DNA from 3 places in the Labrenzia sp. 5N genome. Region 2 is predicted to be linked to each of the others. Evidence: predicted binding sites of a transcription regulator. Region 2 holds the regulator's gene; each other region holds the start of a gene.
The links. The regulator LexA, encoded in region 2, represses DNA repair genes until DNA is damaged. The targets are predictions, from matches to a motif close to TGTTCNNNNTGTGTTCNG.
Positions count from the first base shown of each region.

Region 1: the regulator LexA is predicted to act here: its motif matches at 5,594-5,611, upstream of parE (DNA topoisomerase IV subunit B).
Region 3: the regulator LexA is predicted to act here: its motif matches at 3,165-3,182, upstream of recA (recombinase RecA).

Region 1 covers NZ_JAAZTM010000020.1:410,200-417,343, forward strand. The annotation lists gene argS (arginine--tRNA ligase) at 1-942, opposite strand, end outside; gene HEP89_RS22415 (deoxyguanosinetriphosphate triphosphohydrolase) at 1,040-2,257, opposite strand; gene erpA (iron-sulfur cluster insertion protein ErpA) at 2,412-2,753, shown strand; gene xth (exodeoxyribonuclease III) at 2,821-3,603, shown strand; gene HEP89_RS22430 (tetratricopeptide repeat protein) at 4,246-5,103, opposite strand; gene parE (DNA topoisomerase IV subunit B) at 5,692-7,144, shown strand, end outside.
Region 2 covers NZ_JAAZTM010000020.1:123,893-131,036, reverse strand. The annotation lists gene HEP89_RS21135 (acyl-CoA synthetase) at 60-1,640, shown strand; gene HEP89_RS21130 (hypothetical protein) at 1,733-2,536, shown strand; gene lexA (transcriptional repressor LexA) at 2,658-3,368, shown strand; gene HEP89_RS21120 (ComEC/Rec2 family competence protein) at 3,373-5,691, opposite strand; gene gltX (glutamate--tRNA ligase) at 5,913-7,144, shown strand, end outside.
Region 3 covers NZ_JAAZTM010000016.1:465,817-472,960, reverse strand. The annotation lists gene alaS (alanine--tRNA ligase) at 1-1,623, opposite strand, end outside; gene recA (recombinase RecA) at 1,977-3,047, opposite strand; gene HEP89_RS18035 (PfkB family carbohydrate kinase) at 3,387-4,310, shown strand; gene HEP89_RS18030 (pseudouridine-5'-phosphate glycosidase) at 4,416-5,348, shown strand; gene HEP89_RS18025 (DUF3772 domain-containing protein) at 5,432-7,144, opposite strand, start outside.

The DNA of each region.
Region 1 (7,144 bases), 290 kb from region 2:
AAACAGTGTTTGCTCGCGGTCTTCCCAGTCATCAGGAACCTGACCCTTGGGTGGCGGAAGCGTGCCTTCGTAAATCAGACCCTTGTTCCGGAGAGTTTCGAGCATGTGATCGATCTTCGAACCGTTGCCCGAGCCGCGATCATGCAAGGTTCTTTCGGAATAGAACACCTCGTGTTCCACACCGAGCGCTGCCAGGTCCTGCCGGATCAACTCGAGCATGGCGGCAATCGCGCGTTCCTTTACCAGCGGCAGCCAGTCGCTTTCTTCCTTGCTTACCAGCGACGGACCGAACTCCGCTTTCAGTTTTTCACCGACTGGCTTCAGGTAGTCTCCCGGATAAAGGCCAGCCGGAATGGCGCCGATGTCCTCGCCAAGTGCCTCGCGGTAGCGCAGGAAGGCGCTACGAGCCAGCGTATCGATCTGCGAGCCTGCATCGTTGATGTAATATTCCTTGACCACGTCATTGCCGGCAAATGCCAGAATGTTCGCCAAGGCATCACCCACGACCGCTCCACGGATATGACCGACGTGCATCGGACCAGTCGGGTTCGCGGAAACATATTCGACGTTGACCTTCGGAGCAGGAGAACGTTCCTGGGCTCCGAAGCGGATACCCTGATCCAATACGCTGCCCAGAACCTTGTGCCAGACCCCCTGGGCGACACGCAGATTGATGAAACCAGGGCCGGCAATCGTCGTCTCGGTAATTTCCGGGTCAGCGTTGAGCTTGGCAACGAGCTGCTCGGCAAGATCGCGCGGCTTCATGCCGAGTGGTTTTGCAAGTACCATTGCAGCATTGGTGGCAAGGTCGCCATGTGCCGGATCACGCGGTGCTTCCACGACGACTCGCGAAAGATCTGGCGCCTCTCCATTTGCATCTTTTAAATCAAGGTCTTGGAGAGCGTCTTTGACGCGCAGCGTGAAGTCCGCGAAGATATTCATAGAACACCGGTCTGGTTTTGGTTTTCAAACACAAAGCCCCCGCGCGCTGCGAAGGAAAAGCCTTCGGCGCCACGGGGCTGTAAAGTTGCCTCTGCGCCTACCCCAAATCAGGAGTGTCGTCAAACAGTCTGCGGTGCTCTTCGATGGCGTATCGGTCGGTCATTCCGGCGATATAGTCGCAAACCAGTCGCGCGACTTCCGCTTCACCCAGATTGCCAAGACCACTGTTCCATGGTTTCGGCATGAGGTCCGGCTCCGCAAGGAACCTTGTGAACAGGTCCCGCACAACCCGGGCAACCAGCTTTCGAACTGCAAGAACATCTTCATGCCGGTAGACACGGGCGAACAGGAACCGTTTCACTTCCTTTTCCGCAGCGGTCATGTCCGCAGAGAAACCGACGAGACAACGCCCCGCCATGCGAATCTCCTGGACGCTTTGCGGAGCAACGTCATTCAGATTACGCACCGCTTCGCGAATGACATCCTCGACCATGCGCGTGATCGATCGCCTGACGATCTCGTGGATACGTCGGCTCTCTTCGAGACCCGGATATTTGCCATCGACCTCGGCAAGGATGTCGGCCAGGAACGGCACATCGCGCATGTCTTCGATCGCAAACAGCCCTGCCCTCAATCCGTCATCGAGATCATGCGCGTCATAGGCAATATCATCGGCAATGGCAGCGGCCTGTGCCTCTGCACCAGGCCAGGTGTGCAACAGGAGGTCCTGTTTCCTGGCATAGTCGCGGATCGCAAACGGCAACTGGCTGTCCTTGAACTTTCCGAGCGGCGCACCGCTGGCATCAATCAAGGGGCCGTTGTGCTTGACCAACCCTTCCAGAGTTTCCCAGGCCAGGTTCAGACCGTCGAATTCGGCATAGCGCTGCTCCAGATGGGTCACGACCCTCAGTGATTGCGCGTTGTGGTCGAACCCGCCGAAGGGTGCCATGCACTCATGCATGACGTCTTCGCCTTCATGCCCAAACGGCGTGTGACCGAGATCATGTGACAAGGCCAGGCATTCCGCCAGATCTTCATCAAGCCGCAAAGCGCGTGCCAGCGAGCGCGCGATTTGCGATACCTCGATGGTGTGGGTCAACCGTGTGCGAAAATGGTCACCTTCGTGATAGACGAAAACCTGCGTCTTGTGCTTGAGCCTGCGAAACGCGGAAGAATGAATAATCCTGTCCCGATCCCGCTGGAAGGGTGTCCGCGTCGGGCTTTCAGGCTCGGGGAAGAGCCTTCCCCGGCTTTCCAGAGGGTTTTCCGCGTAGATTGCGCGGGATTGTCCCCCAAATCCGATATCCGCTTTCATCAGTTTCCAGCCATCCTTCACAGAACCGGTCCGCGTTTGCTGTTGCTCGGGCCGCGGGCAACACATTGACGCGGGCGGTCGCAAAACATACTTATCTGAACAAATCAGGTTTAACGTTCCCGCACATTGCCGGAACTAAGCGAGTCGGTGAAAGATGACCGAAACACTTGAAATTGGCGTAACAGTCAGCGACCGCGCTGCCAAGCGCATTGCATCGATTTTGTCCAAGGAACCGGGCGGCAGCATGCTGCGTGTCAGTGTGGAAGGTGGCGGCTGTTCCGGACTGCAGTACAAATATGACGTGGTCGACAGCCGCGAAGACGACGACCTGGTGATCGAAAAGCCTGGGGCAACGGTTCTGATCGATTCCATTTCCCTTCAATATATGAGCGGATCGGAAATCGATTTCGTCGATGATCTGATTGGCCAATCTTTTCAGATCAACAACCCGAATGCGGTCGCCGGATGTGGCTGCGGCACCAGTTTCACGATCTGACACTGTTGCGATACCGCATTGACGCCGGTTGCCCCGGCAGTTTCGAACAATTGAGGCAACCGCGCTCATGAAAATTGCGACCTGGAACATAAACGGCGTCAAGGCGCGTATCGACACTGTCCTTGAGTGGCTCAAGGAAGCGTCTCCGGATGTCGCCTGCCTTCAGGAAATCAAGTCCGTCGACGAGAACTTTCCCCGTCAACCGTTTGAAGACCTCGGTTACGCCGTCGAAACACACGGCCAAAAGGGTTTCAACGGCGTGGCGCTTCTGTCCAAGACGCCGCTGACTGATATTCAGCGCGGCTTGCCCGGAAACGATGCGGACGAACAGGCCCGTTATATTGAAGGCAGCCTGTCGACGGATAGCGGCCAGGTTCGAATCGGTTGCCTCTACCTTCCCAACGGCAATCCGCTGGGAACAGAAAAATTTCCGTACAAGCTCGAGTGGATGGACCGGTTGATTGCGCATGCTCAAATGCGTCTTTCAGAGGAAACGCCATTCCTGCTGCTGGGAGACTACAATGTGATCCCCGATCCGGTGGATGCCAAGAACCCGCAGAACTGGCTGGAAGACGCTCTCTTTCAGCCTGAGAGCCGGCAACGCTTCCGTGCCCTCACCCACCTCGGCTTGACCGAAGCAGTCCGGTCCTGCAGCGAAGCGCCGGAAACATTCACGTTCTGGGACTATCAGGCAGGTGCCTGGCAAAAAAACAATGGCATTCGGATCGATCATATTCTGATGTCTCCGCAGGCCACAGACCGGTTCTCAGGCTGCGGTATCGATAAGCATGTGCGCGGCTGGGAAAAGCCGTCGGATCATGTGCCAGTCTGGGTGAAGTTGGCTGCTTGAGACTGAAACTGCCTCCAGAAATCCAACTACTCCATTGCTGATGCAGGCGTGAAGCGCGGTGCGTGCCCGGAAACCGGGCTTGCAGTCGGCTGACGTCATGGTAAGCTTTTTTCCATCATGGGATGACGCTCAGCCGACCAACATCCGCGACGGCGACATGCGGAACAGACACACCGGTAACGACTTCGATTACCGGTCGTTCGGTCTTTACTGTCACCGCATGGTTGATTTTGGGTCTGGTTCTTGGGTCAGGCAGCGCAGCTCGGGCGCAAGACGTCTCGTGTACCTGCCGATACCAGGGCGAGAAATACGGCGTAGGTGAATCTATCTGCCTGAAGAGCCCATCCGGGCTGAGAATGGCGACATGTGAGATGGTGCTGAACAATACGTCATGGCAGATCAGCAACGCGCCTTGCCCACTGACCCAAATTCAAAGCCCTGCGATCGATAAATTCACGACCAGTCGTCCGACGACACCAGCTCATCCTTCAGGTTGAAGTCCACTCATAAGATAAAGCGGATTTTCTGAAACCCTGGCTCTCTCCAGCTTCGAGCCGGAGCAGAGATGACATGGCTTGTGCGAAAGCCATTGCAGCCGATCACACGTACATGGTGTTCAGATCGGTCTCTATGAGCTTGAGGTTATTGAGCGGGCAACTGCTGTGCGGTGAGCACGTCCGGGCGATTTTGCTTCAACCATCCGTCAGCCATTGATCTGGCCATCTGCCTGACAGGCTCGGGCGAAACCGCGAAATACTGCTCGTGCATGGAATGGATCCAGCTGGCATCCGTCCCCTTGGCCTGTTCCCGGGCAACGGTCATCCACATCAGGCCGCGAGCTTTTTTCTTGTCCGACGTACCGAGTGCATAGAGCGTTTCACCAAGGCGTGCCTGGGCACCCACATGACCCTTGAGCGCGGCAAGATTGTACCAACGAACGGCCATGCGGCTGTTGTTTTCCTGGTACATGCGGCCAAGTTCATACTGGGCATCGGCATCGCCGAAATAGGACGCGGCATGCGTGAAGATCTGACGGGCACGTGATTCATTCTTGGGCACAGCGCCGTCGATGCCGTTCAGATAGTAGGAACCGAGCGCAACGAAAGCGCTTGAGACGAAGGGAGCATCCGGTGCATCGGGGCGATCTTCCCCGTGCTCACGAACGATCTGACTGTAATATTCGAAGGCCTTGAGGTCGTCTTCCTTGACGCCGTCGCCGGAGGCATACATTTCGCCCAGCTTCCAGGCGGCCATGGGCTGACCGTTTTCGGCGGCATACTGCAGCGACCCAAGCGCAGCCGCCTTGTCGCCGGAATAATATTGGCGGGCACCGGCCCGCAGTGCTTCAGACGGGGAAAGATCGTTCGGACCGATCGCCCGTGCAGGCGCCGGCTGACCGTCAAAGGCGGCCACGGGCCCTGTCAGGCCGATCAGGATCAACGCACCGAGCACGGTTCCGGCTCTTCCCATGCGTTGAAGCTTTGTGCTGTTCTTAGGCATCCCAGTCACACTATTATCCGTCGGCAACGAAACAGATCCCCGACGGACTTTCTTGTTTTTTGTCCGCGCCAAGCGCATTTGCTGTCTCTTTGGTCCCAAAAGCATATGCCTGCGGGACCCACTGTTTCGGAGTGGCCTAAATTGGCCGATCATTTCGTCTTAAGTTGGGCCATACGACGCCGAAATAAGACCATTTCCTGACACTTTTGTCCGGACTGTGAACCACTTCAGGAGTTGATCCCGATCTGGTCGTCCCAGACATTAGCGTAACGGGTGACGGGCAAACATGGCCGAACAGGGGCAACGGCGGCAAACCGGGGCCCTGCAAATGACTCTGTCAGTAACTGTTGCGGAATTGGCACATATTGTGACCGCCCCTCTCCCATTCAAGACCCCTATTTCAACACAGGCGGGTTGATGATGTGTTTCCAGATCGGTTTTTTGGGCCCCTGGCTGTTGAAAACGGGGGCTTTTGGCCAATTACCTTTGCCGTTCTATCTTTGTCCTTCAAACTGAGACATGATTCGGTGTAGGTAACAGCGCTGAGTTTGTAAAAACTATGACCCAAGACCCATCAGGCGATACGGAATGAGCGCAAAAGACGATCTATTTGCAGGCAACGCGGCGGTCTCTGCCCCAATGATACGAGATGAGCCCGCCCCAGCTCCGCAAAAGCCGCGTCCCGTTGCGCCTGTCGCGGTCAGCGACGATTATTCAGCGGCCGACATCGAGGTTCTAGAAGGGCTCGAGCCGGTTCGGCGCCGGCCAGGCATGTATATTGGCGGCACTGATGAAAAGGCGTTGCATCACCTCTTTGCCGAAGTGATCGACAACTCCATGGATGAGGCGGTTGCCGGCCATGCGACGTGGATCGACGTGTCGCTTTCCAACGATGGCTATCTGACGATCACCGACAACGGCCGCGGTATTCCTGTCGACCCTCACCCGAAGTTCAAGGACAAGTCCGCACTCGAAGTGATCATGACGACGCTGCATGCGGGCGGCAAGTTCGACAGCAAGGTCTACGAGACCTCTGGCGGTCTGCACGGTGTCGGAATTTCCGTGGTCAACGCGCTGTCAGAGGAACTGATTGTAGAGGTCGCACGCAGCCGCAAGCTCTATCGCCAGATCTTCCGCCGTGGTCACGCCCAGGGTCCTCTCGAGCTGGTTGGCGACACCCAGAACAGACGCGGGACCCAGGTCAGCTTCAAACCAGACGATCAAATCTTCGGCAAAGGCGCCAAATTTGTCCCGGCGCGCCTTTTGAAGATGGCACGGTCCAAGGCCTATCTCTTTGGCGGTGTTGAGATCCGCTGGCACTGCGCACCTGAATTGCTGTCTGAAAAGGACGAGACACCGGCTGAGGCCGTGTTTCACTTCCCCGGCGGTCTTCGCGACTTTCTCAACGAAAGACTGACCAAGGAACGCCGTGTCGTCGACGACGTGTTCTTCGGCCGCACCGACAACGCCGGCAAACACGGGTCCGTGGAATGGGCAGTGAGCTGGTTTGCCGGCGACGGCTTTGTCAGTTCCTACTGCAACACCGTGCCGACACCGGAAGGCGGAACTCACGAAGCGGGTTTTCGATATGCCCTGCTGCGTGGCCTCAAGGCATATGGCGAACTGACAAACAACAAGAAGGCATCCATCATCACCGGCGATGATGTGATGACATCAGCCGGCGGAATGCTGTCCGTCTTCATCCGTGAGCCTGAATTCGTCGGCCAGACCAAAGACAAACTGGCGACCAACGAAGCCACGCGCATTGCGGAGACGGCTGTCCGTGATGCATTTGACCATTGGCTGACAGCCTCCCCCAACCAGGCAAACAAGCTTCTGGAGTGGGTTATCGATCGCGCGGATGAGCGCTTGCGCCGTCGCCAGGAAAAAGACGTCGCCCGCAAGACAGCCGTGCGCAAGCTGCGCCTCCCGGGCAAACTTGCCGACTGCTCGGCAAACCAGTCCGATGGAACCGAACTCTTCATCGTGGAGGGTGACTCGGCAGGTGGTTCGGCCAAACAGGCGCGCAACCGTTCCAACC
Region 2 (7,144 bases):
CAAACGGACTGCCATCAACCTAACGTCTGAAAAAACCAGTAGTCGGGAGGCAAACTTAGATGGTGGAGCGCTGTTCCAATCGCGTGGCCAATCTTGCGCATTTTCTGTCCAGGAACGCTGCCCGGTGGCCCTCAGGGCCTGCGGTTGTCGAGGATGGGGTCACCTTGAGCTGGTCAGAAATCGATTCGCGCGTCTCCGCACTTGCCAAGGGTCTCCAATCGGAATTCGGCGTTTCCAAGGGCGACGGCTTGCTGGTCCAGGCCCAGAACTCGCATCAGATGATCGAGATCATGTTGGCCGCATTTCGTCTGGGAGCCATCTGGGTTCCCTGCAATTTCAGACAGGCTCCGGGCGAAACGGCCTATGCTGCGGTAAAAGCGAAGGCGAAGGTTTTCCTGTGTGACGCTGATTTTGGTGCTCAGGCCGATGCAGTGCGAAACGCCAGAGATCAGCTGACAGGATGCATTACAATTGGATCCAGCGACTTTGGCACAAGCTATGAGGATCTCCTCTCCCGTTACCGGGGACAGGTCCTGCAGAACGAGGCAGTGGACTATAACGATCCCTGTTGGCTGTTCTTCACCTCAGGCTCAACCGGCCGCCCGAAGGCGGTTGTCCTCAGTCACGGGCAGATCGGATTCGTTTGCGTCAACTACATGGCAGACCTGTTGCCCGGGACGACGGAGCGCGATGCGTCGCTGGTCATAGCTCCATTGTCACACGGTGCAGGGTTGCAACTGATTGCCCAGCTATCAGTTGGTTCCACACATGTTCTTCTGCCCGGAGGTGGCTTCAATCCGTCGACTGCATTCGAGTTGATCGAAAAACACAAGGTCAGCAATCTCTTCACCGTTCCCACAATCGTCAAACGCCTGGTGGAGGACCCTTCTGTCGATCAGTACGATCACTCGAGCCTTCGTCACGTCATTTATGCGGGGGCTCCCATGTATAGGGAGGACCAGAAGCTGGCACTCCAGAAATTGGGGCACGTTCTGGTTCAATACTACGGACTTGGCGAGGTCACCGGAAACATCACCGTGCTACGGCCACAGGATCATTTTCTGGAGGATGGACCTGAGACACGCAGCGGCACCTGCGGTACCGAGCGCACAGGTATAGAGGTTTCGATTCAGGACGAGGAAGGCAATCATTTGCCCCCCAATGAAACGGGTGAAGTCTGCGTCATCGGTTCGGCAGTCTGTGCTGGCTATCTGGAAGACGAAGACGCCAACCAGAAGTCTTTCCGGAACGGCTGGTTCCGCACCGGAGACATCGGTCACATGGATGAACAGCGCTACCTCTTCCTGACAGGCCGAGCGTCGGACATGTACATTTCTGGTGGCTCCAACGTCTACCCGAAGGAAGTCGAGGAAGTGCTGCTTACACATCCGGATATTTCCGAGGTCGCAATTCTCGGCATTCCGGACAGGCAATGGGGCGAAGTCGGCCTAGCCGTTTGCGTGGCTGCCCCAGACAAGTCACCCGACCATCAGGAACTCAGCGACTATCTGAACGGCAAGATCGCCCGCTACAAGATGCCTGCACGTTATCTCTTCATTCCCGCAATGCCGACAAGCGCCTATGGCAAGATCACCAAGAAACTGGTGCGGGAGCATTTGACCGAGAAAGGCCTGTTATGAGACGGCCCGCCCCCAGGTCTCTGTCCGACATTCGTCATCCCGGCCCAGCAGCCATCAATCGGCTCCCCCATGCCAGATGTCTGGCGAAACCATTGGAAATCTCCCTGGCAGAGCAAACTCCCTTGCTGGAGGCGCTGGGCCGCTTCGCCACGCACCAAGGACTGAGCTCCGCCGTTCTCGATCTTTCCGGGCTCACGCTCGAAGCGTTCGACTTCGTAATGCCTGCCTGTGCAATTGATGACAGACATGCAGCCTGGTACAGCGACACGCACTCCTCGAAAGGCGCAACGCTGGAGTCCGCAGTTGCCATTCTCGGGATACGAGATGGTGAATGGTTCGCTCATGTACACGCCTATTGGCGTGAGGAAGAAGTCGAGCACCTTGGCCACTTACTGCCGCATACGCTGAAGGTTGCGCATCAGGGGGCCATCAAAGGGTACGGCCTGCAAGGCGCAGCCTTCGTGGCATCGCTGGATCCGGAAACCGAATTCACGCTGTTTCGTGTGCAGCAGGATGACAAACAGTCACGGACAACCGATTACAATGCGCTTATCACCACACTCGCTCCGTTTGCCGATCTGACGGACAGCATCCAAGAACTCGCAAAAGAGCTGAAAGCCCCCTCCTACGAGGTCTATGGACTGGGCAGTCTGGCCGGAGCAGCGTTTCGCGATGCCCAGCCGATGACAGGTCTGATCTCCGAGATACTCCTGACTGAAAACGCTGGCGCGAAACCGGATCAAGAGCTTTGCGTCCCAATCCGCGCCGTTGATCTCGAAGGTGCACTGCATCGGGGCATTCTCACCACTGGTGACGCGCCGACTTTGATCACCTGTGAACTGCTGATCATGACCGGATCGAAGGACGACCTAAATCCGATATCGGAGACGGATTGAATACGGCAACTTGTTCGAAGCCAAGAACAGTAAGAGAACATTTACCCTTGCAGAACACAATGAGAACAGGTACCATGTTCTTGATTTGTACCAGATGTTTTCTCGGTCAGGGGACGCCTACATGCTGACGCGCAAGCAGTACGAACTGCTCATGTTCATTCACGAAAGACTGAAAGAAACCGGTGTGCCGCCGTCTTTCGACGAAATGAAGGATGCGCTCGACCTGCGCTCCAAGTCCGGCATTCACCGCCTGATCACCGCGCTTGAAGAACGTGGCTTCATCCGGCGCCTGCCGAACCGGGCCAGAGCCATGGAGGTTGTTCGTCTTCCGGACTCCATCGCACCCGGCCTGGGCGCTCCACGGCCAAGAGGCAGCTTCTCACCTGAAGTCATTGAAGGCTCACTCGGCAAACCGGAGCCTGAAAAAGCTGCACCGGTGCCGGTGTCCAGTGTTACGGAAATCCCCGTCATGGGCCGCATTGCAGCCGGCGTGCCCATCGAGGCCATTCAAACACACAGCCATTCCATCACAGTGCCGCAGGACCTGCTTGGTCGCGGGGAACACTACGCGCTGGAGGTTCGTGGTGATTCCATGATTGAGGCCGGCATTCTGGACGGTGATACCGTTCTTATCCGCCGGACCGACAGCGCCGACAGTGGCGACATCGTGGTTGCACTTGTGGACGATGAAGAAGCCACCTTGAAGAGGCTGCGCAAGAAAGGCGCTTCCATCGCTCTTGAAGCAGCCAACCCGGCTTATGAAACCAGGATCTTCGGTCCCGGCCGCGTTCGTGTTCAGGGCCGCCTCGTTGCCCTGTTTCGTCAGTATTGACCAGTCACTCCTCTGCGCGCGCTTCGGTCACCGAGGCGCGCTCGGCTAGACGCAGGCTGTCTCTCGTTACCGTACCCTGGTGATGCCAGGGGCGCGGTGGGTCCGGGATGGCAAACTTCAGTTTCTCGATTTTCAGATTTTCGTTTGGCGGATGGCCCGGTGCACCGGCTCCGCTCGTAGCATTTGCGGCCTCGCTGAAATCACCGGGCGATAGCCAGATGGAGACGGCACCACGTTCGGTGCGCGTACCGTGATCCAGAACGAGGGTTGCGCCGCAGCTCTCCGGAGCGACAAGATCGGTCACGACCAAATCGGCATATCGGCAATCCAGCTGAAACGATTCAAATGTCTTTGGCTGCGCGATTGCAAAAAAGGATCGCTTGCCATCCAGCCGTTCTGCGTCCTCTGAATTGACGTAGGCCCTGATGACACAACCGTCGTCATCGCAATTTCTTTGAGGCGATTTCATCTTGCGCGACAAGATCGCATCATTCCTCACTCCTTCCGACTGCAGCCATAGATCACTTGCAAACGATCTCCCCCTTGCTGCGTAACGCAAAGTTCCCGTTTCATCGCGGGCAGCTATTCGAGAGCCGCTTGCAGCAATCTGGATATCGGGAGGCCGGCTGGTAAGAACAATCAATATTCCTGCGACGAGAGGCACTCCGGCGAGCACACGCTTTCTGCCAGGCACCAACAATCCGGCAAATAATGCTGATAGCAACAGCAATGCAGCAGCCCCGTCGAGCCTTCCGGAAGTTCCGCTGCCGGCATCAAGGACTGCGGTAAAGGAAGCAACCCTCAACAGAAGTGAAACTCCGAAAGACATGACAGCCAGAGGGAGAGCTGCAAGGCCGAAGGGCATCAGAACGAATGCAAGTACTCCCATCGGCATCACAACAAGTGAAAACACCGGCATTCCCAGCAAGTTGCCGACAAGGCCATAGGGCGCGATGCGGCTGAAGTGATGAGCTCCTATTATGCCGGTCGCCAGCCCTGCGACCAATGCGGTGACGAACAGCCCTGCAACCCACTTGCCGAGGTAAAGACAAGTCGCCATGCCCCATCCGGACAGTCTTTCACCAGATGACAGAGAACGATCTCGCTGCCGCCACAGGTCATATACGGCGACCAGGCAGATCACGGCAGCGAAGGACATCTGGAAGCCGGGAAAAAACAACCGCTCAGGAGCAATCAGCAAGAGTACGAGGCCAGCCAACGCTACGCTTCGCAGGGTCAGGCCGCGTCGCCCCACCAGAATTCCGACAAAGACAATCGCGATCATCAGGAACGATCGTTGCGTCGCAACCGCACTACCGGACAGAAGCAGATAGACAACTGCAGCACCAAGGGCTGAAAGCGCGGCCCATTTGTGCACCGGCCACCTGAGCGTCAGGACCGGCACCAAGGAAAAGAGCAGCAAGACCGCGCCATAGGCGCCGCCTGCAAAGAGCGCCATATGCAGTCCGGAAATTGCAAGAATGTGAGCCAGTCCGGCGGCCCGTAAAATCTCTTCCTGCTCTTCGGTTATACCGCTGCGGTCTCCAACCAGAAGAGCAATGATCAGTGCGGTTTCCGGCCCTTCCGAAAGATTGCCCCTGATACGCTCCGCGAGGTCTATTCGAAGCTTGGCAACGGCAACGGCTGGGCGAAATTCATTTCCAGCCTCCTCAGTCTCGATGACCTCGGGAGACCCGAAACTGAAACCCGTCGCACCTATCTGCTGAAAGAAGGCCCGGAAGGAATAATCGTATCCTCCTGGAAAGACGGGACCTGCAGGGGGAAACAGCCGCGCACTGACGCTCACGGTGCGCCCCACTTCAATGTCGCTTCCCGCCGGAACCCGCAAGCGCACCTTGGCGGGGAACTCGCCCTCCTCGACAGGACGCCCATTGACCGAGGATACGGCCAGCACGATCCGGTGACCGGCTGCCCCGCTGTCAATCTCTTCTATGTAGCCAGCAAGATCTGCGTTCATCTGTTCGGCAAGGCGCGGCGCCGAAACATATGCCGTGCGAAGACTGGAAGCTGCCAGTCCGGCAAAGAATGCCAGGAAGAGAACGACGGAAACCGCCACCGTGCCGCGCTGCTTCACACGCCAGAGAACCGCGCTTACCAGCACGACCAGAACTCCCAACAGAACCCAGGAAGGTTCTTCGGGCAACGAAACGTAGACACCAATTCCCCCGGCAAATGCGAAGGCACACCACAACAGCCCTTGCGAATCCCAAAGACGATCTGCTGACGCATTGTGAGCAGAATAAGTGTGACCAGCGCCCGCTGGCCTTGAACGCCGCTTCTTACGTACTTCAGGCGTGAGCACGGCAGGTGATAAAACCTCGCGCTCAACATCAAGGGTTGCCGTTTGCGACCGGCCGGCAGAAATATCGAGCGGACCGGACCGTGACGTCACTTCAGCTCCTCGTTTTGGTCCAAGAAATGGCCGGAGCCCCTATTTAGCCTCGCCAAAGCCTGTGCTAAGACCGCGCCACCAATCCGGCGCGCTCCGCGCCGTCATACTGACAGAGACTTTCATAAAGCACCATGGCACAGAACATCGTCACGCGCTTCGCCCCGTCCCCGACCGGGTTCCTGCATATCGGCGGCGCCCGCACCGCGCTCTTCAACTGGCTCTTCGCGCGTCATCACGGCGGCAAGATGCTGCTGCGGATCGAAGATACGGATCGGGCTCGCTCCACGCAGGAAGCGGTGGACGCATTGATTGACGGCCTGTCCTGGCTGGGGCTCGACTGGGACGGAGACCCGATCTCCCAGTTTTCCCGTGTTGAGCGCCACAAGGAAGTGGTCGAGGAAATGCTGTCCAACGGCACGGCCTATCGCTGCTACTGCACCCCGGAAGAGCTTGACGCCATGCGCGAGAAAGCCCGCGCCGAGGGCAAGCCGCCTCGCTATGACGGGACATGGCGCGAGCGAGACGCCTCCGAAGCCCCGGCCGGCGTTGACCCAGTTATCCGCATCAAGGCCCCTCAGGAAGGCGAGACGGTGGTCGACGATCTCGTACAGGGTCGCGTCGTGATCCCGAACAAGGACCTTGATGACTTTGTACTGATGCGCTCCGACGGGACGCCGACTTATATGCACGCTGTTGTGGTGGACGATCACGACATGGGCATCACGCACATCATCCGCGGCGTCGATCACTTGACGAATGCAGCTCGCCAGACGCTCATCTTCAAGGCTCTGGGATGGGATGTGCCGGCAATGGCGCATATTCCGCTCATTCACGGGCCGGACGGCGCAAAACTTTCCAAACGTCACGGTGCTACCGGCGCCGAAGCTTATCGCGAGATGGGCTATCTGCCGCAGGCCATGCGGAATTATCTGGCACGTCTCGGCTGGAGCCATGGTGACGAGGAAATCATTTCGCTCGAAGACATGATCAAGTGGTTCGGTTTCGACGCTGTCGGCCAGTCGGCTGCGCGTTTCGATTTCAAGAAACTTGAGAACCTCAACGGTCATTACATGCGCGCGACCGATGACGGCGAATTGCTGAGCCATTGGAAGGTCTATCTCGCACATGCCGAAGGCGGCGACCAGATTCTCGCCTGGCTTGCCGATGGTGACAACGAGAACACCGCACTTGCAGCACTTCCCGGACTGAAGGAACGGGCCAAGACCCTGGTCGAACTGACGGAAAGCGCCTCCTATCTGTGGCGTCAGCGCCCACTCGACACCGACGAAAAGGCCCAGAAGATCCTGGACGACGACGCCCGGGCGATCCTGAAGGATCTTCACGAAGTTCTTTCCAGCGCTTC
Region 3 (7,144 bases), on a different contig from region 2:
CAACTCGCCTACTTCCACGGTGACCGAATGAACGAAGAGACCTTCGGCCTTCTTCTGCGTATTGGTCACGGCAACCTTGACGCCATTGGCCAGCATCCAGCCGGTGTCGCCCACCTGGCCGCCGCTTTCGCCGTAAAACGGCGTCTGGTTGAGAACCACGAAACCGCTTTCACCTGTGGACAGCTTGGCAACTTCCTTGTCGTCGGCGGCAAGACCGGCAACGACGCCTTCGGCCGTCTCGGTCTCATAGCCGAGGAAGTCCGTGGCACCGTGCTTTTCCTTCAGTGCGAACCAGACTGCCTCCGTCGCGGCGCTGCCAGACCCGGACCAGGCCGCACGGGCTTCCGCCTTCTGGCGCTCCATTGCAGCATCGAAGCCATCCGTATCAACCGAAATGTCACGCGTTCTGAGCGCGTCCTGGGTCAGGTCCAGCGGAAAGCCGTAGGTGTCATAAAGCTTGAACGCGGTTTCCCCGTCCAGACGACCGCCGGCCTCAAGGCCTTCGGTTGCTGTGTCGAGCAGGCCGAGACCACGCTCCAGCGTCTTGCGGAAACGCGTTTCTTCCAGCTTTAGCGTTTCTGTGATCAGATCTTCAGCGCGGCTCAGCTCCGGATAGGCACGGCCCATTTCACGCACCAGCGCCGGAACCAGCTTGTGCATCAGCGGTTCGCTCGCCCCAAGAAGATGGGCGTGGCGCATGCCGCGGCGCATGATCCGGCGCAGTACATAACCGCGGCCTTCGTTGGACGGAAGCACACCATCGGCAATCAGGAAGCTCGTGGACCGCAGATGGTCGGCAATCACACGGTGGCTGCCGGTGGCGTCGCCTTCTGCTTCCACACCCGTGGCATTGACGGAAGCCGCGATCAGCGCCTTGAAGAGGTCGATGTCGTAGTTGTTGTGGACGCCCTGCATAACGGCGGCGATACGCTCGATGCCCATGCCGGTGTCGATGGACGGACGCGGCAGGTCGAGACGCTTTTCCGGCGTCTGTTCATACTGCATGAAGACGAGGTTCCAGATCTCAATGAACCGGTCGCCATCTTCTTCCGCTGAACCCGGAGGGCCGCCCCAGATGTGGTCGCCATGGTCGTAGAAGATTTCAGAACACGGGCCGCACGGACCGGTATCGCCCATGGACCAGAAATTGTCCGACGTCGCGATACGGATAATCCGGTCTTCACTGAGACCTGCGATCTTCTTCCAAAGATCGAACGCCTGATCGTCTTCGGCAAAGACGGTTACAAGCAGCTTGTCCTTCGGCAGGCCGAATTCCTTGTTGACGAGGTTCCAGGCCAGTTCGATCGCACGGTCCTTGAAATAGTCACCAAAGGAGAAGTTGCCCAGCATCTCGAAGAAGGTGTGGTGGCGCGCAGTGTAACCGACGTTATCCAGGTCGTTGTGCTTGCCGCCGGCGCGAACGCATTTCTGTGCCGTGACCGCACGGGAATAGTCGCGCTTTTCCAGACCGGTGAACACGTTCTTGAACTGGTTCATGCCCGCGTTCGCAAACATCAGGGTCGGATCGTTACGCGGCACCAGCGGCCCGGACTCGACCACTTCGTGGCCGTTTGTCTTGAAATAGTCCAGAAAGGCAGAGCGGATTTCATTTACGCCGGTCATTCGGATCTCGCATCGGTCACAGCCCCGCATATGAGGGCCTGTTGAAAATCTTGAAGGCGCTGGATCTGGGTCGCCGATCCGCGCCGGAACAGCCTTTTAACTTTCACCTCCAACCCTGTCCAGCGGTTGCACGGACCCGACCCAACGGAAAGCTGCCGGGAAACAGGCGATTTCCGGAATGAAGGCTACCCTCACGCGCAGGACAACTGCTCCGACGGGATCTGACCTCTTCCAATTTCGCTTCGTTGCGGGACCTGAAAAGCAAAAGGCCCCCTTCCGGAGTGCGGAAGGAGGCCCTTGGAAGACCGGACAAACGTCCGGAGCTTTTGTAAGCGCTAACCGGAAGCTGAGGATCAGTCCTCGGCTTCTTCCGATGCAGCGTCCGGATCAATGATCGCATCGGCGATCAGGCCGGCGTTCTGGCGGATCGCCAGTTCGATTTCATCGGCAATTTCCGGATTATCCTTCAGAAACTGCTTGGCGTTTTCCCGGCCCTGGCCAAGACGCTGGCTGTTGTAGGAGAACCAGGCACCCGACTTTTCAACGATGTTGCCCTTGACGCCGAGGTCAATGAGTTCGCCGGTCTTGGAGACACCTTCACCATAGACGATGTCGAATTCCACCTGACGGAAAGGAGGCGCAAGCTTGTTCTTGACGACTTTCACGCGGGTCTGGTTGCCGACCACTTCGTCCCGGTCCTTGATCGCACCGATACGGCGGATATCCAAACGGACGGAGGCATAGAACTTGAGCGCGTTACCGCCGGTCGTGGTTTCCGGAGAACCGAACATGACGCCGATCTTCATGCGGATCTGGTTGATGAAGATCACCATGCACTTCGACTTGGAAATCGAAGCGGTCAGCTTGCGAAGAGCCTGGCTCATCAGGCGGGCCTGCATGCCCGGCAGACTGTCGCCCATCTCGCCTTCGAGTTCGGCCTTCGGCGTCAGCGCTGCAACCGAGTCGATGACCAGAACGTCGATGGCGCCGGACCGCACCAGCGTGTCGGCAATTTCAAGCGCCTGTTCACCAGCGTCCGGCTGGGAGATCAGCAGATTGTCGATATCGACGCCAAGCTTGCGCGCATAGATCGGATCCAGCGCGTGCTCCGCATCGACAAAGGCGCAGATACCACCGGTCTTCTGGGCTTCGGCAACCGCATGCAGGGCAAGCGTGGTTTTACCTGAAGACTCCGGCCCGTAGATCTCGACGATACGGCCGCGCGGCAGACCGCCGATCCCGAGCGCGATATCAAGTCCGAGTGACCCGGTCGAGACGGCTTGCACCTCAACCACTTGGCCCTGACCCATCTTCATGATGGAGCCTTTGCCGAAGGCGCGTTCGATTTGGCTGAGCGCTGCGTCCAGCGCTTTTGTCTTATCCATCTGGCTGCTTTCTACGAGACGAAGTGTACTTTGCGACATGGCTTACGCTCCTTATTCCACGATGGACGCGCCGTTTCAATGAGAGCCTTTGTACACATTTTGTTCTCACTTGACAAGTCGGCAAAACCGATTGGTATTAAAATGAAAATGGCTGTTTGTTTCCAATATGTTCTCACTTATCGATTTTAGAACTTACCTAGCGTAATCTATTGATCGGAACATCCCGTGATTCCGCGATCGTGCAGAATCACCGTCGCTTGCCTGCCACCAGTTGCCGCCCCCCGCTTAATCTGCTAGCCCGCGCTTTCAACGGTTGCCAGCACCGGCGCATCGAACGCTTCTGTTCTGATCCCGGCTTTTCATGAGACAGTCCAGAACGTGACTTCAGACATCTCCTCCCCCGTCATCGCAATCGGTGCGATCCATTACGATACGATCGCCCATGCCAGCGAGCCGATCCGCCCCGAGACTTCGACCCCATCGAGGTTGAACGCAAAGCCGGGCGGCGTTGCCACGAACATTGCCCGTGCACTGGTTCGGCTAGGGGTTGGAACACGCCTCGTGGGAGCAGTTGGAGAAGACGGCGCTGCAGACATGCTTTCCCGCCAGCTCAGCCAGGAAGGGCTCGAGCTGCATGTGAAGGCCCGGAAAGGTTTCGCAACGGGCCAGTACCTCGCGCTGCATAATCCGGCAGGTGATCTAGCGGCCGCCTGCGTTGACGACCGTGTTCTGTCCGAAGCTCCGGAGGATCTCTTCGACGGTATCGTCACGGATCTTGCAGCAAACGCGACGGACGATACGATCTGGTTTCTGGATGCCAACCTGCCCGCTGCAATGCTGGTCCGGCTGACGGGGCGTGCCTTGCCCGGGCGTCTTGTTGCCAATGCCGTTTCGGATGCCAAGGCAATCAGGCTGCGTGGGGTTCTCGGCAAACTGGATTGCCTGATGCTGAACCGCGGCGAAGCGGTCACGCTTACAGGGCTTTCCCGCGACACGTCTTCCGAAGACCTGGCGGCGGCCTTGTCGCAGACCGGCCTCAAGAGTTTTGTCCTGACCAGCGCAGCATCTGATGTGCTGGTGCTCGAAAGCGGGAAACTTCACCGGTTCGCACCGCTTCAAACAGATATCGTCGATGTCACCGGAGCAGGCGATGCATTAAGCGCCGGAACGGTCGCGGCGCTCGCCAGAGGCTATGGCCTGACGCAAGCAGTCCCTCTTGGCCTTGCAGCTGCAGCCCTGACCCTGCGCAGCACCGGCGCCCTCGCGGAAGAGCTCTCCTGGGATGCCCTCGCCAACTTTTGACCATATGGACAAATTCCAATCTTGGCGCTGCTCCGCCTTGCGCCTATAAGACCCGCAGAATTGAACCGGCCCGAGCAGCCGGACGAAAACAGAAAGGCACACGCCGTGACCACTCCGACAACGCCCTCCGCCATCAAGGATCTAATCGTTTACAGCGATGAAGTGCGCGAGGCACTTGCGAACGGCAAGCCGATCGTTGCGCTGGAATCGACCATCATCACCCATGGCATGCCTTTTCCGAAGAACGTTGAGACCGCCCGTGAGGTGGAAGCCGACATTCGCGCGGAAGGCGCCGTTCCGGCCACCATCGCGCTGATGGACGGCAAGATCATGGTGGGCCTTTCCGATGAGGATCTCGACCGCCTGGCACAGGCCAAGGACGTGATGAAGTGTTCACGTGCCGACATGACCTTCGCACTTGCCACCGGACGCTACGGCGCGACAACCGTCGCCGCCACGATGATGGCGGCGCATGCGGCGGGCCTGAAGGTTTTTGCCACGGGCGGCATCGGCGGCGTTCACAAGGGCGCGGAAGAAAGCTTCGACATTTCCGCCGACCTCGACGAGCTTGGCTGCACGCCGGTCTGTGTGGTGTCCGCCGGTGCCAAGGCATTGCTCGACATTCCCAAGACCCTGGAAGTTCTGGAGACCAAGGGCGTTCCCGTCATTGCTTTCGGCACGGAAGAACTGCCGGCTTTCTGGTCGCGGGCCAGTGGTCTCAAGGCCCCCTACTCCCTGAATTCGGCTGCCGAAATCGGTTCGCTCCTGAAGATGCGGTCCCGTTTCCCGGATCATGGCGGTGTCCTGATCGCCAACCCGGTACCGGAAGCCGACCAGATCCCGCGGGACGAAATGACTGGTTATATTGATGCCGCCATTGCGGATGCCACTGCGAAGGGTGTTCGCGGCAAGGACGTGACCCCGTTCGTTCTCGGCGCCATCCTGGAGCTGACCGGCGGCCGCAGCCTCGACACCAACATCGCGCTGGTGCGCAACAATGCCCGCCTGGCCGCGCGTATTGCTGCTGAACTGGTCTGACGGCACATTTTCTCCAGAAACCAACTGGATCCAAATAATCTCCGGGCTTTCAATCCGTTTGAAGTGAAAGCCCGGCAGACTTATCAGGACGGTTTGTCTTCCACCGGTTGAGGCACTTCCGGCGCCTGACGGCGCTCAAGTGCCGCCGCCAACCGGTCGATGTCCTTGAAATGCAGGTCCCGCTGCGGGAACGGTATCTCGATACCCGCCTTGCCAAGCTCGTTGTAGACCGTGAAGTAAAGGTCCGACTTGGTAATCATCACATTGCCGATGTCTTTCAGGAAACATCTCAGTTCGAAATTCAGCGAGCTGTCGCCCAGCCCGATGAAAAGAACCTGCGGCGTCGGATAACGCGCGATCGTGCTGTGCCCGCGTGCTGCATCGAACAGGATGGATTTCACCTTTTCCAGATCACTGCCATAGGCAACGCCAACCGGCAGGATGAGCCGGCCCGACTTGTTGGTCAGCGTCATGTTCTTGACCGTGCCGGCAATCAACTCCGAATTTGGAATGATGACGTCATGGCGGTCGAAGGTTTCGATGCGCGTTGAACGGACAGAGATCTTGCGGACATATCCGGATTGCCCGGATACTTCTATCCAGTCCCCTTCCTTGATCGGCCGTTCGATGAGCAGGATGATGCCGGAAACGAAGTTGGAAACGATGGTCTGAAGACCAAAACCGATACCGACCGAAAGGGCACCGGCCACGACCGCAAGACTGGACAGGTTCAATCCGGCGGTGGAAATCGCAATCAAAGCCGCCAGCGTAAGCCCGACATAGCCTGTGCCCGTCACAACAGCATTCTGAGCGCCACTGTCCATCCGCGTTTGTGGCAGCACGGTCGCCTTCAGCAGGTTCTGCAGCCAACGCGTCACAACAACGCCAATGCCGAAAATGGCAACCAGGACGATGAAGGAGTCCAGCGACAGGTGAATGTCGCCCAGCTGTACCCCGTTTGTGAGCAGATACCAGACCTCGACGATATCCGTTCCGCGTGCGCCCCAAGTCATGGCGATCAGGGGCGCGAAAATCAGTGTCAGAACACAGATCAGCCCAAAGGCAACGAGGACCGGAGCGGGCTCGTCTTCCCGCTTGCCGATAGCCGTTTTCACGACAACGAGAATGAGATGGTAAAGCATGAAGCCGAAACCGAGCTCCGCAACCGTCATGATTACCGGCAGGATCGCAACCCGGGCAAGCTGGACATAACCGACCAGCGTTACGCAGACGGCAAGAACGGCGGATGTCTTCATGAGCAGCGACAAGAACAGCAGAAAGCCAGATTCCTGGGGTTTTACTGATGCCTCTTCGGGTTCTTCCGCTGTCTGCTCGCTCTCCACGGCATTGCTCTCAACGGACTTGTTGGATCTGATGACGCTGGCCAGAGACCAAAGCAGTACCGCCGCCATCGCAATGGGGGGAGCCGAAAGCACCGAAATCGCTGCCGTACCGAAGGCGTTATCGAGTTCGAATGCCTCGACCGCCACTTCAAGGGCCATGAAGACGCCCAGTCCCTGGCAGAGACGCAACCCGAGTTTTGCTTCCCGGTCCCCCAGCTCCAGCAGACGCCAGCGATCCTGCCCGGGGGCAAAGATCGTGTGACCCAGCCAGTTCGCTATGATCATCACGAGAGCCATCACCGGCACGGCGATCACTGCCGTGCGGACCGAGTTCGGATAGATGTCGAGAATGGGAAATATGGAGATCAGAGCGGCGGCACCGATGGTCGGCAGCACGATAAAGCTGGCATTGTAGAGCACCGCCAGCATCAACGCCTTTGCACCGGTGGCCGG